3 regions of the Luteibacter sp. P1_D3 genome follow, and region 2 is predicted to be linked to each of the others. Evidence: predicted binding sites of a transcription regulator. Region 2 holds the regulator's gene; each other region holds the start of a gene.

Region 1 (3,273 bases), on a different contig from region 2:
GACCACGGGCGGTTCGCGTATGAGCCTGGCGTGATTTCCGTCGTGGCGGCCGAGGCGTGGTTCGCTACGTTGCTGGCCGAGGTTCCGTGGCAGGCGAAACGACGCGAGATGTATGGCCGCGACGTGGATGTGCCACGGCTGGTGCAGCATTACGCACTGGACGACCCCGACTTGCCACCGGTGCTGCGCGATGCGCGCCGCGAGGTTGTCGCGGCCACAGGTACCCCGTTTACCTCGGTGGGCCTGAACCTCTATCGCGATGGACGCGACAGCGTGGCGCCGCACAACGATCACATCGAGGAACTGGCCGAGGGCGCGCCGATCACGCTGCTCTCGCTGGGTGCCACGCGGACGATGACCTTGCGCGAGCGCGAGTCGCCGAAGCGGAAGTTCGACGTGAAGCTGGAGCCCGGCAGCCTGCTGACGATGAGTTATGCGACGCAGTTTCATTGGGATCATGGGATCCCCAAGGCGCGCGGCGAGGTGGGGCCGAGGATCAGCCTGGCATTTCGGGTAAGACCGCCCCCCGCTCGGTAGGAGCCGATTCATCGGCGATCCCGCGGCAGCGGGCCAGACTGCGGCAAGCACCCATTCGCCGATGAATCGGCTCCCACAAGGAGCACTAGAAAAGGTCGATGCTGCCCAGGGCTACCGCGGCGCCCAGCTCACCGCGCTCGGTCAGTGCCTCGTAACCATGCACGCTGTTCCGCCCGTTTTCCTTGGCGAAATACAGCGCCTTGTCAGCGCGGTCGAGCACGATCTCGGGGTAGTCGTTCTCGGTGATGCGCGCGTAGCCGATGCTGACCGTGACGTGGCCGACCTGCGGGAACGCATGCTCGGCGACGAAGTGGCGGAAGCGGTCCAGTGCCATGTGCGCGACGCGTTCGTCCTGCGCAGCGATCAGCATGACGAATTCTTCGCCGCCGAAACGGAACAGCACGTCGCTCTGACGGAAGCTGTGCCGCATCTGCTGGGCAAGCATCAGGATGACTTCGTCGCCGTAGACATGGCCGTACGTGTCGTTGATGCGCTTGAAGTGATCGATGTCGAGGATGGCCAGCCAGATCTGCGAGACATCGGCCTCGAAGGGCAGGCGGCGCTCGTCTTCGCCCTTGGCCGCGGCGCGGGCACGCTGGCGCTGCAGCTTGAGCAGGCGTTGCAGGCGTTGTTCGAAACTGCGCCGGTTGTACAGGCCAGTGAGCTTGTCCCGCTCGCTCTCGTTGAGCAGGGCGATGTAGTTGCCGTAGATGCGGGCATAGCCTTCGACCATGTTGCGCACGCCGTCGAGCGAGTCTTCCGACTCCAGCATCAGGGCGCCGATGGCCGCATGGTCGCGCTGGATCGGGATGACCAGGCGGCAGGTGCCGTCCTCGGTGACATCGCTGATCGCTTCGAGGGTTTCCATGGCGCAGACGATCGTGTCGATCGGATCGCCGTCTCGCGAAGGATCCAGGGCTTCGACGACGAAGGCGCCAGCGTCGTTGCGCGAGCAGACCACGATCGAGTCCACCGGGAGCTGCAGGCTCTCGCCGCGCTTGCACAGGGTCACGCTGCTGACCGAGATCAGCTCGGCCAGCGACAGCACCAGGCTGTGGTCGAGCGCATCGATGTCGCGGTGGTGAGTGAACTCGGCCACGGAGGCGAGCAGGCGCGACTCCGGCGGACCGCCGGCAAGCGAATGCCACGGCGACCTCATGGCCCCACGATCCCGACGACCTGGCGTCCGCTATGTGAGCAACTGGCTGTCACCGACCCCATCCTCCCCCGAGTCGGACGCACGTGATGCGCGCCCTGTGTTGGTGTCACTGCGGCGATTCCCCGCCGCGCAACCTCGAAGGTGTTAGCGGCGTCGCGGCCGATAACTTTAGAGCATATTCGGCAAAAACTAAGGAAAGTGAGAACCCGTTCCGTTTTTCAGCCTTCACGAACGTGATGAAGTGGGGTAGGGCGCTGGGCTTAGGACGGCCAGTGCGACAGCAACCCCGGGTCGACGCCCACCCGACGGCAGGAGCGCGAGGCGACCCCCTCGGTCAGCGCCACGCGGAAAAGCGGGGCCATGCCGCGCAAGGTGCCGCGGGCCAGCCTGGCCTTACGCAGGTCGGCGTCGCTCCGCTGCAGTAACGACGCGGCCCAGTCCGGCAGCAGTGCGGCACCCGCGTGCAGAAACAGGTCGCGCGACAGCCCGGCCATCGGCACCGGCAGATCCAGCCGGCCGAGCACCTCGAGTACGACCCGCGACCGCTCGCCGAACACTAGCGAGGGGAGGACGCGCGCGATGTAGGCATCCATCTCGGCGACCGAGCCAGGGACATCGCGTGCGCCCAGCGCTTCGGCGACGCGACGTGTCTCATCGAGGTAGGCATCGGCCACCGCGGCGGACACGGCCATCGGCCCGTAGGCCCGGTAGCCGGCGAGGAAGCTCGACATCTCGCTGACGTGCACCCAGGTGAGCAGGTCCGGATCGTCGGCGGCGTAGGGGACGCCTGCCTCGTCCAGGCCCTTAACGTGGCCATGGATCGTGCGGACGCGTTCGATCATCGCCTCGGCGTCGTGGGTCGGGGCGTAGGTGGTCGCACCGACAAAGGCCGTGGTCCGGCGCAGGCGGCCGACCAGATCCTCGCGGAAGTTGGAGTGATCCCACACGCCGGCCAGGGCGCGCGGATGCAGCAGCTGCAGGTAGAGCGCACAGAGGCCCCCGGCGAGCATGCCGCAGAAATCCGAATGCATGCGCCAGGTCACGCTGGAGGGGCCGAACAGGCCGGGGTCGCCCGCGGGGTGCTCGTAATCGATGCCGCCGGAGGGTGGGCGCGGAAAGGCCGTGAGCACCCAGCGCCGGATCGGCGCGGACGCCGGTCGGAGCAGCCGCGCGAAGGCCGTCATGGGCTCAGTCTCCCGACCACCAACCGCGCCATTTGAAGAACCACACCGGCAGGATCGTGCTGAGGATGATCACGCCCAGCGCGATCGGATAGCCGTAGGGCATGTTCAGCTCGGGCATGTCCTTGAAGTTCATGCCCCAGATGCCGGCCAGGATGATCGGCGGAATGGTCGCAACGGAGGCGACCGTCAGCACCTTCATCACGTGGTTCTGGTCCGTGCTGATGAAACCGAGCGTGGCATCCAGCAGGAACTGCAGCTTGTTGGTCAGCTGGTCGTCGAACTCGTCCAGCGTACGCAGGTCGTGGTCGACCACGCGCAGGCGTACTTCGACGGTGTCGGACATCCACTCCGGTTTCTTGGCGCGCACGAAGGAGACGATGCGCTGCACGCCCA
Region 2 (3,273 bases):
TGGGGTCGGCGGCGGGTGCCACCGGCGTTGCGGCGACTGGGATCGCCCCTGAAGCGGCTCCTACAGTGGCCGCCGCCCCTGCAGGGGCTCCCGCATCGGCGCCGGGGGCGCCGGTGCCGTAGAGCGAATCCAGTAGTGCTTCGAATTCGTCGTCGTTGATCGTGCCGGACGCCGTCGAGGCCGGTGCGCGATCGTTGCGCGCGGCGTCGAGCATGGCTTCGAATTCGTCTTCGATGGGATCGTAGGGACGCTGCGACGACACGGCGGGAGCGCCGGTCGACGCAGGCGTCGACATCACCGGTGACAGCGCCACCGGTGGCGCGGAGCCGGCGCGGCCCGGGATCAGCAGGCGATCGAGCACGGAGCGGGGCGCGGGCTCGGCGGGGACGCCCGCGTCGGCCGCACGCATCATGTCGTTGAGGAGGTCCAGCGACTCGAGCAACGCATCCATGAAGCCGGGGTTCAACACCACCGCGCCATTACGGGCCTCGTTGAGGAGGTCCTCGGCGCGGTGGCACAGCTCCACCATGGCGTTGAGGCCAAGGAAGCCCGCACCGCCCTTCACGGTATGGAACGCGCGGAAGACCGCGTTCAGCAGCTCGGCGTCTCCCGGCGATGCTTCGAGGTCCACGAGCTGTTCGCCCAGGCTCTCGAGCAGTTCGCGTGCTTCGATCAGGAAGACATTGAGCAGCTCGTTGTCCAGCTCCACGCTCATACGGCGCTCAGAACCCGAATTCGCTGAGCAGTCGATCCACTTCGTCCTGGCTGACCTTGTCCGCGGCCGGTGCGTGAGCGCCGCCCGCGAGCGAACCGGTGAGACGCACCAGCTCGACCAGCGACGACTCCACCTTGGCCATGAACGATTCGACCTGCGCCACGCGCTGGCCGGAGAGATCCTGCCAGGACTGGGCTTCGACCATCTCGCCCAGGCCGATGTCGCAGCTCTGCGCGAAATCGCCGACGCGCACGGCCAGGGCCGTCGCGCTCGTTGCGAAGGCGGGATCGGCCTGGTCGAGCACCAGCACTTCGTCGGCCTGCTTGGCCAGCGCCTGCGCTTGCGGGCGCAGCTTGTCGCTGAAATCGAGGGTGCGGTGGGCGGCCTGCGAGCTCATCTCGAGCACGTCGCGCAGGTGCTTGCGCGCGTCGCTCATGTTGCCCGGCACACCATCGCTGGAGATATCGGAGGCGAGGCGGCGGACCGACTCATGAAGATCGCGCGCGAGGTGGCCCAGGGCCAGGAACAGGTGCTGTTCACGGCTGCGCAACAGGCGGTCGAGCGCCTGTTCGAAGGCGACGCTGTCATCGGCATCGAGCAACTCGCGCAGCTCGGGAACGACCTCGTGGCCGGCGGTAAGCATGGTGTTCATCGTTATTCCCTTAGCCCGCAGCCGCGGCGAGTCGTTCGAAGATCTTGTCGAGCTTTTCCTTCAGCGTGACCGCCGTGAACGGCTTGACCACGTAGCCGTTCACGCCACTCTGCGCGGCAGCGATGATCTGGTCGCGATTGTTCTCGGCCGTGACCATCAGCACCGGCATCGACTTCAGCGCGGCGTCCGCGCGGATCGCGCGGAGCAGGTCGATGCCCGTCATGTTGGGCATGTTCCAGTCGGTCACCACCAGGTCGAAGGGCTGGGCGCGCAGCATCGTGAGCGCCGCGTTGCCGTCTTCAGCCTCCTGGATGAGGGTGTTCGTGAATCCCAGCTCGACCAGGAGATTCCTGACGATGCGCCGCATGGTGGAGAAATCGTCCACCACGAGGATTTTCATGTTCTTGTCCAAAACTCGTCTCCGCCTGACTGCGCGTTCTTACCGGCGACGGCACCGTAATGCCGTCAATGCTTGTCTTTCCAACCCGTCATGCGTGCGCGGAGGCGGATCAGGGCCTGGCCATGGATCTGGCACACCCGCGATTCACTCACACCCAGCACCGCACCGATTTCCTTCAGGTTGAGCTCTTCATCGTAGTACAGCGACATCACCAGCTTCTCGCGTTCGGGCAGGCCGTCGATGGATTGGGCCAGCGCATCGCGCAAGCCGTCCTGTTCGAAGAGCCCTTCCGGACCCGCGGCATCCGGGTCCGCGACATCGATTGCCGCGCCTTCGTCGCCTTCGGGCGCCGTAAGACTGAGCAACCGCGCGCTCGCCGCGTCGGCCAGAATCTGGTTGTACTCCATGGCGTCGATGCCCAGCCGCTTCATCACTTCGGCGTCTTCGGCATCACCACCCGTTTCGTTCTCGATCTGCCTCGTTACTTCAGCCACCTCGCGCAACTTCCGGTGCACGGAGCGGGGGGTCCAGTCCGTCTTGCGCAGTTCGTCCAGCATCGCGCCCCGTATGCGGATACCCGCATAGGTCTCGAAACTGGCCGCGCGAGTCGGCGAGTAATTTCTTGCGGCCTCCAGCAGTCCGATCATTCCGGCCTGCATGAGGTCGTTTGCATCCACGCTCGGCGGCAGCCGGCCCATCAGGTGATAGGCGATCCGGCGCACCAGCGGCGCGTGGGTTCGTACCAATTGATCCGCCGGGATTCGCGTGACTTCAAGGTATTCCGTCGCAACGCTCACAGTGGCAACCCTCCTCCCAGGTGGGACCGCTCGGCGAAAAAGCCGATGCGACCCTGAGCACGGGGTTCGGGTTCACCCCATGTATCGACCGACCTGGCCAGATTCTTGAATCCGACGGCGGATCGGCTGCTCGGCCAGACATCGACCACCGCCGATTGGCGGCGAATCGCCTGGCGCAGGTACTCGTCGTGCGGGACCATCCCCATGAAATCCAAGGAAACATCCAGGAACCGGTTGGTCACCCGGGACAGTTTCTCGAACAACTGGCGGCCTTCCTGGGCGTGGCGGACCATGTTGGCCACGATGCGGAAGCGGTTCACGCCGAACTCGCGGCTCATGACCTTGATCAGGGCGTAGGCATCGGTCAGCGAGGCCGGCTCGTCGCAGACCACCACCACGACTTCGTCCGAAGCGGCGGCGAACATGGACACGCTGTCCGAAATGCCGGCGGCGGTGTCGACGATCAGGTATTCGGGAGCGATCGGGTATTCGTCGAACGCGCGGATGACGGCGGCGTGCTCGATGTTCGGCAGCTGCGCCATGCGACGGGCGCCGGAGGTGGCCGGAATCACCTTCAGGCCATGCGGCGCCTGGAGGATCAGATCCTCGATGCGGCACTCGCCCTCGAGCATGTGTCCGAGATGACGGGTCGGCTGCAGCCCGAGCAGCACGTCGATATTGGCCATGGCCAGATCGGCATCGAGCAGGA
Region 3 (3,273 bases), on a different contig from region 2:
TCGCTGCGCTCGGCGAAGGGGACGAAGTCGCCCGGCGCGACTTCGACACCGGAGCGCGTATTCCAGCGCGCCAGCGATTCCACACGCACCACTTCGCCCGTCCGCAAGTCGCACAGTGGCTGGAAGGCCACGTGCAAGCGGTTGGCTTCGATGTCTTCGCGCAGTTCGCCGTAAAGAATTTCGATCGGCGTGACGTCTTGCTGATAGACCGCAAACGGTTCGCCGACGCGGAGCGCCTCGTCGTGCGCGAGCTCGGCACGTCGGTAGAGCAGCTCCGCCGTGGTGCCGTGCTCGGAGTACAGCGTCACACCGATCACCGCGCGGCCATGCCAGGGACGCTCGCCGCGCAGCAGCGGGCTGTCGAAGGCACCGACGATGCGCGTGGCGGCCAGCAGGGCATGCGTGCGATTGCGAATGGAGGGGAGCACGGCCACGAAGGTGTCGTCGCCGGCGACGAAGATCTTGTCGACATGGCGCACGGCCTCGACGATCCGTTCGCGGGCCGCGAGCATGATCTGGCTGCCGAACTCGAAACCGAAGCGGAGCTGCGCCTCGCGAATGCCCTGCAGGCGAATGACCAGGATGCCGCACATGCCCTCGGCGTTGGCCGTGCGGTCGAGGATGGCCTGGACGGCGGGCAGGATGTGTGACCGCTCGCTGGTCATGACAGGAAATACTCCCTGGGTTCGATGCCGTAACTGCCGGCGGCTAGTGTGCGAAGTATCTCGCGACGTACGCCGTCGGTCTGGCGCATAAGGTCGACAATCATGAACTCGTCGAGGTGGTTCTTGTCGGTGCGGGTAAGGATCGCCACGCGCGGTTGCAGGCGACGTGCCTGGTTCTGCACCATGACGATGGCCACTTCGCCGGTATTGAGCTCCACCAGCGAGCCGGTAGGATACACACCCAGGCAGGCCTGGAACTGCTCCACCAGCTCACCCTGGAATTCGCGGTCGCGACCGGAATAGATTTGCCGGATCGCAAGGTGCTGCGACACCGCCGGACGGTAGGGCCGCGGCGTCGACATGGCGTGGTAGGTATCGATGATCGCCGCCATGCGCCCGGCGAGCGGAATAGCCGTCCCGGCCAGGCCATGGGGGTAACCGCTGCCGTCGTAGCGCTCGTGATGGGTGAGCACCATGTCGCGCACTTCCATGTCGACGACGCCGGAGTGGTCGAGGATGGCCACACCCTCCTTCACGTGCTGGCGCGCGAGTTCCCATTCGGCGTCGTTGAGCGGGCCGCCTCGCTCGAGCATCTCTTCGGGCAGCTGCGACTTACCCACGTCCATCAGCAAGCCACCGGCAGCGAGGCTGACAATGGCGTCACCGGTGAAGCCCATGTGCCGGCCAAAGGCGGCGGCCAGGGTGCTGCAGCCGACGGCATGCTGGTAGGTGTAGCTGTCGCGCTTGCGCAGGCTCTGCATCCAGAAGAAAGCGTCGCCACTGCGCAGCACGCTCTCGACCATCGGGCGCACGGCACTCTCGACGGCGCCCTGATCGATGGCCCGGCCGGCCTGGAGGTCCTCGACGATACGTTCGGCGAAGCTCGCGACCGTGTCGAAAGCCTCCCGCGCGCGCGGCATCTCGTCATCGAAGGAGGCAGTGTCGGTGTAGCTGTGCCGGGTGACCAGGCGGGTGTTCAGGGCCGGGCGCGGCATCGCGGCGCGCACCGGGACGGCGGTCGTGACGTGGGCTGGCGTGACGCGGCGGTGCAGGTCGACGAACACGTACTTGCAGAAGCGCCGCAGCGCCTCGATGTCTTCTCGAGAGGCGATCGGCACCCCCTGCAACGGAAAGGGCGTGTCCGACCAATCACAATCGAGACGGCTCACGTACATGCCGATCTCCAGATCGGTCACGAACACGCGTCTCTCTACCAGGTCGTACGCCACGTTTCCCCCGCCTCCTTTGCCAAACAAAGCGCGCCATTTTGCCGAATCCGCGCCAGGTCAGCCAACCCACGGTCGTCGGTCCTATATCGGCCGGGGCCTCGGTAACTGTAGCGGGGATGCGTGTCAGATTACTGTGACTCGCCCGGTCTCATTCAGCAGGCCCCCTCCCTCGGAGATCCGCATGAACCGTCGCTCCCTGCTCGCCCCGCTCCTGATCGCGCTCACGGCCTGCTCGGCCGCCTCCGCCCGTGACGAGGGTGTTCGCCTTCCCGCGCCCACGGTCGACGCCGCCGCGGCGCCTGGCGAAGCCACGGCCGTGTTCGCCGGCGGCTGTTTCTGGGGTGTCGAAGGCGTATTCCAGCACGTCAAGGGCGTGAAGAGCGTCCGCAACGGGTATTCGGGGGGCGACGCCGCCCACGCGAACTACGACGACGTGAGCGATGGCGACACCGGCCACGCCGAGTCGGTACGCGTGGTGTACGACCCTGCCCAGGTCACCTATGGCCAGTTGCTCCAGGTGTTCTTCTCGGTCGCCCAGGATCCCACCCTGCTCAACCGCCAGGGCCCGGATTCCGGCACGCAGTACCGGTCGGCCGTGTTCTATGCCACGCCTGAGCAGAAGAAGGTGGCCGATGCGTACGTCGCCCAGCTGACGGCGGCCCACGCGTTTTCCGCGCCGATCGTCACCCAGGTCGCCCCGTTGAAGGGGTTTTACCTGGCCGAGGACGAGCATCAGGACTATATGCGGCTGAATCCGGACGCGATGTACATCGCGATCAATGACCGGCCGAAGGTGCTGGCGTTGGAGCGGATTTATCCGGAGCGGTATGTGGCGACTTGGGCTAACGGGCGCTGAGGCTAGCACCCGTTCGCCGATGAATCGGCTCCTACCGGGAGCCGATGCTTTACCCCACCATTGGCAGGTTCAGCCCCTGCTCCTTCGCGCAAGCGATCGCATCCTCGTAGCCGGCGTCCGCATGGCGCATGACGCCGGTGCCGGGGTCGTTCCACAGCACGCGCGCCAGCCGCTTGTCGGCTGCTTCGCTGCCGTCGGCGACGATGACCACGCCGCTGTGCTGGCTGTAACCCATGCCGACGCCGCCGCCGTGATGCAGGCTGACCCAGGTCGCGCCGCCAGCCACGTTGAGCATGGCGTTGAGCAGCGGCCAGTCGCTGACGGCGTCGCTGCCGTCGCGCATGGACTCGGTTTCGCGGTTGGGGCTGGCCACCGAGCCGGAGTCGAGGTGATCGCGGCCGATCACGATCGGCGCCTTGAGCTCGCCATTGCGGACCATTTCATTGAACGCCAGGGCGAGACGATGGCGCTGGCCGAGGCCGACCCAGCAGATACGCGCCGGTAGCCCTTGGAAGGCGATGCG

Evidence for each region. The regulator FliA, encoded in region 2, starts transcription of late flagellar genes. The targets are predictions, from matches to a motif close to TAAAGTTTNNCNNNCNNNGGCCGATAA.
Region 1: a site for FliA is predicted at 1,841-1,867, ahead of AC1DYM_RS16555 (GGDEF domain-containing protein). Genes of this name have one in related genera too.
Region 3: a site for FliA is predicted at 1,978-2,004, ahead of AC1DYM_RS05260 (HD-GYP domain-containing protein). Genes of this name have one in related genera too.

Annotation. Positions count from the first base shown of each region.
Region 1 is NZ_JBFUAT010000027.1:21,357-24,629, reverse strand. It holds gene AC1DYM_RS16560 (alpha-ketoglutarate-dependent dioxygenase AlkB family protein) at 1-537, shown strand, start outside; gene AC1DYM_RS16555 (GGDEF domain-containing protein) at 623-1,696, opposite strand; gene AC1DYM_RS16550 (oxygenase MpaB family protein) at 1,957-2,880, opposite strand; gene AC1DYM_RS16545 (CorA family divalent cation transporter) at 2,885-3,273, opposite strand, start outside.
Region 2 is NZ_JBFUAT010000001.1:262,070-265,342, forward strand. It holds gene AC1DYM_RS01200 (chemotaxis protein CheA) at 1-715, opposite strand, end outside; gene AC1DYM_RS01205 (protein phosphatase CheZ) at 723-1,367, opposite strand; gene cheY (chemotaxis response regulator CheY) at 1,378-1,779, opposite strand; gene AC1DYM_RS01215 (RNA polymerase sigma factor FliA) at 1,833-2,564, opposite strand; gene AC1DYM_RS01220 (MinD/ParA family protein) at 2,561-3,273, opposite strand, start outside.
Region 3 is NZ_JBFUAT010000005.1:32,564-35,836, forward strand. It holds gene AC1DYM_RS05255 (putative bifunctional diguanylate cyclase/phosphodiesterase) at 1-665, opposite strand, end outside; gene AC1DYM_RS05260 (HD-GYP domain-containing protein) at 662-1,894, opposite strand; gene msrA (peptide-methionine (S)-S-oxide reductase MsrA) at 2,076-2,750, shown strand; gene hutU (urocanate hydratase) at 2,800-3,273, opposite strand, start outside.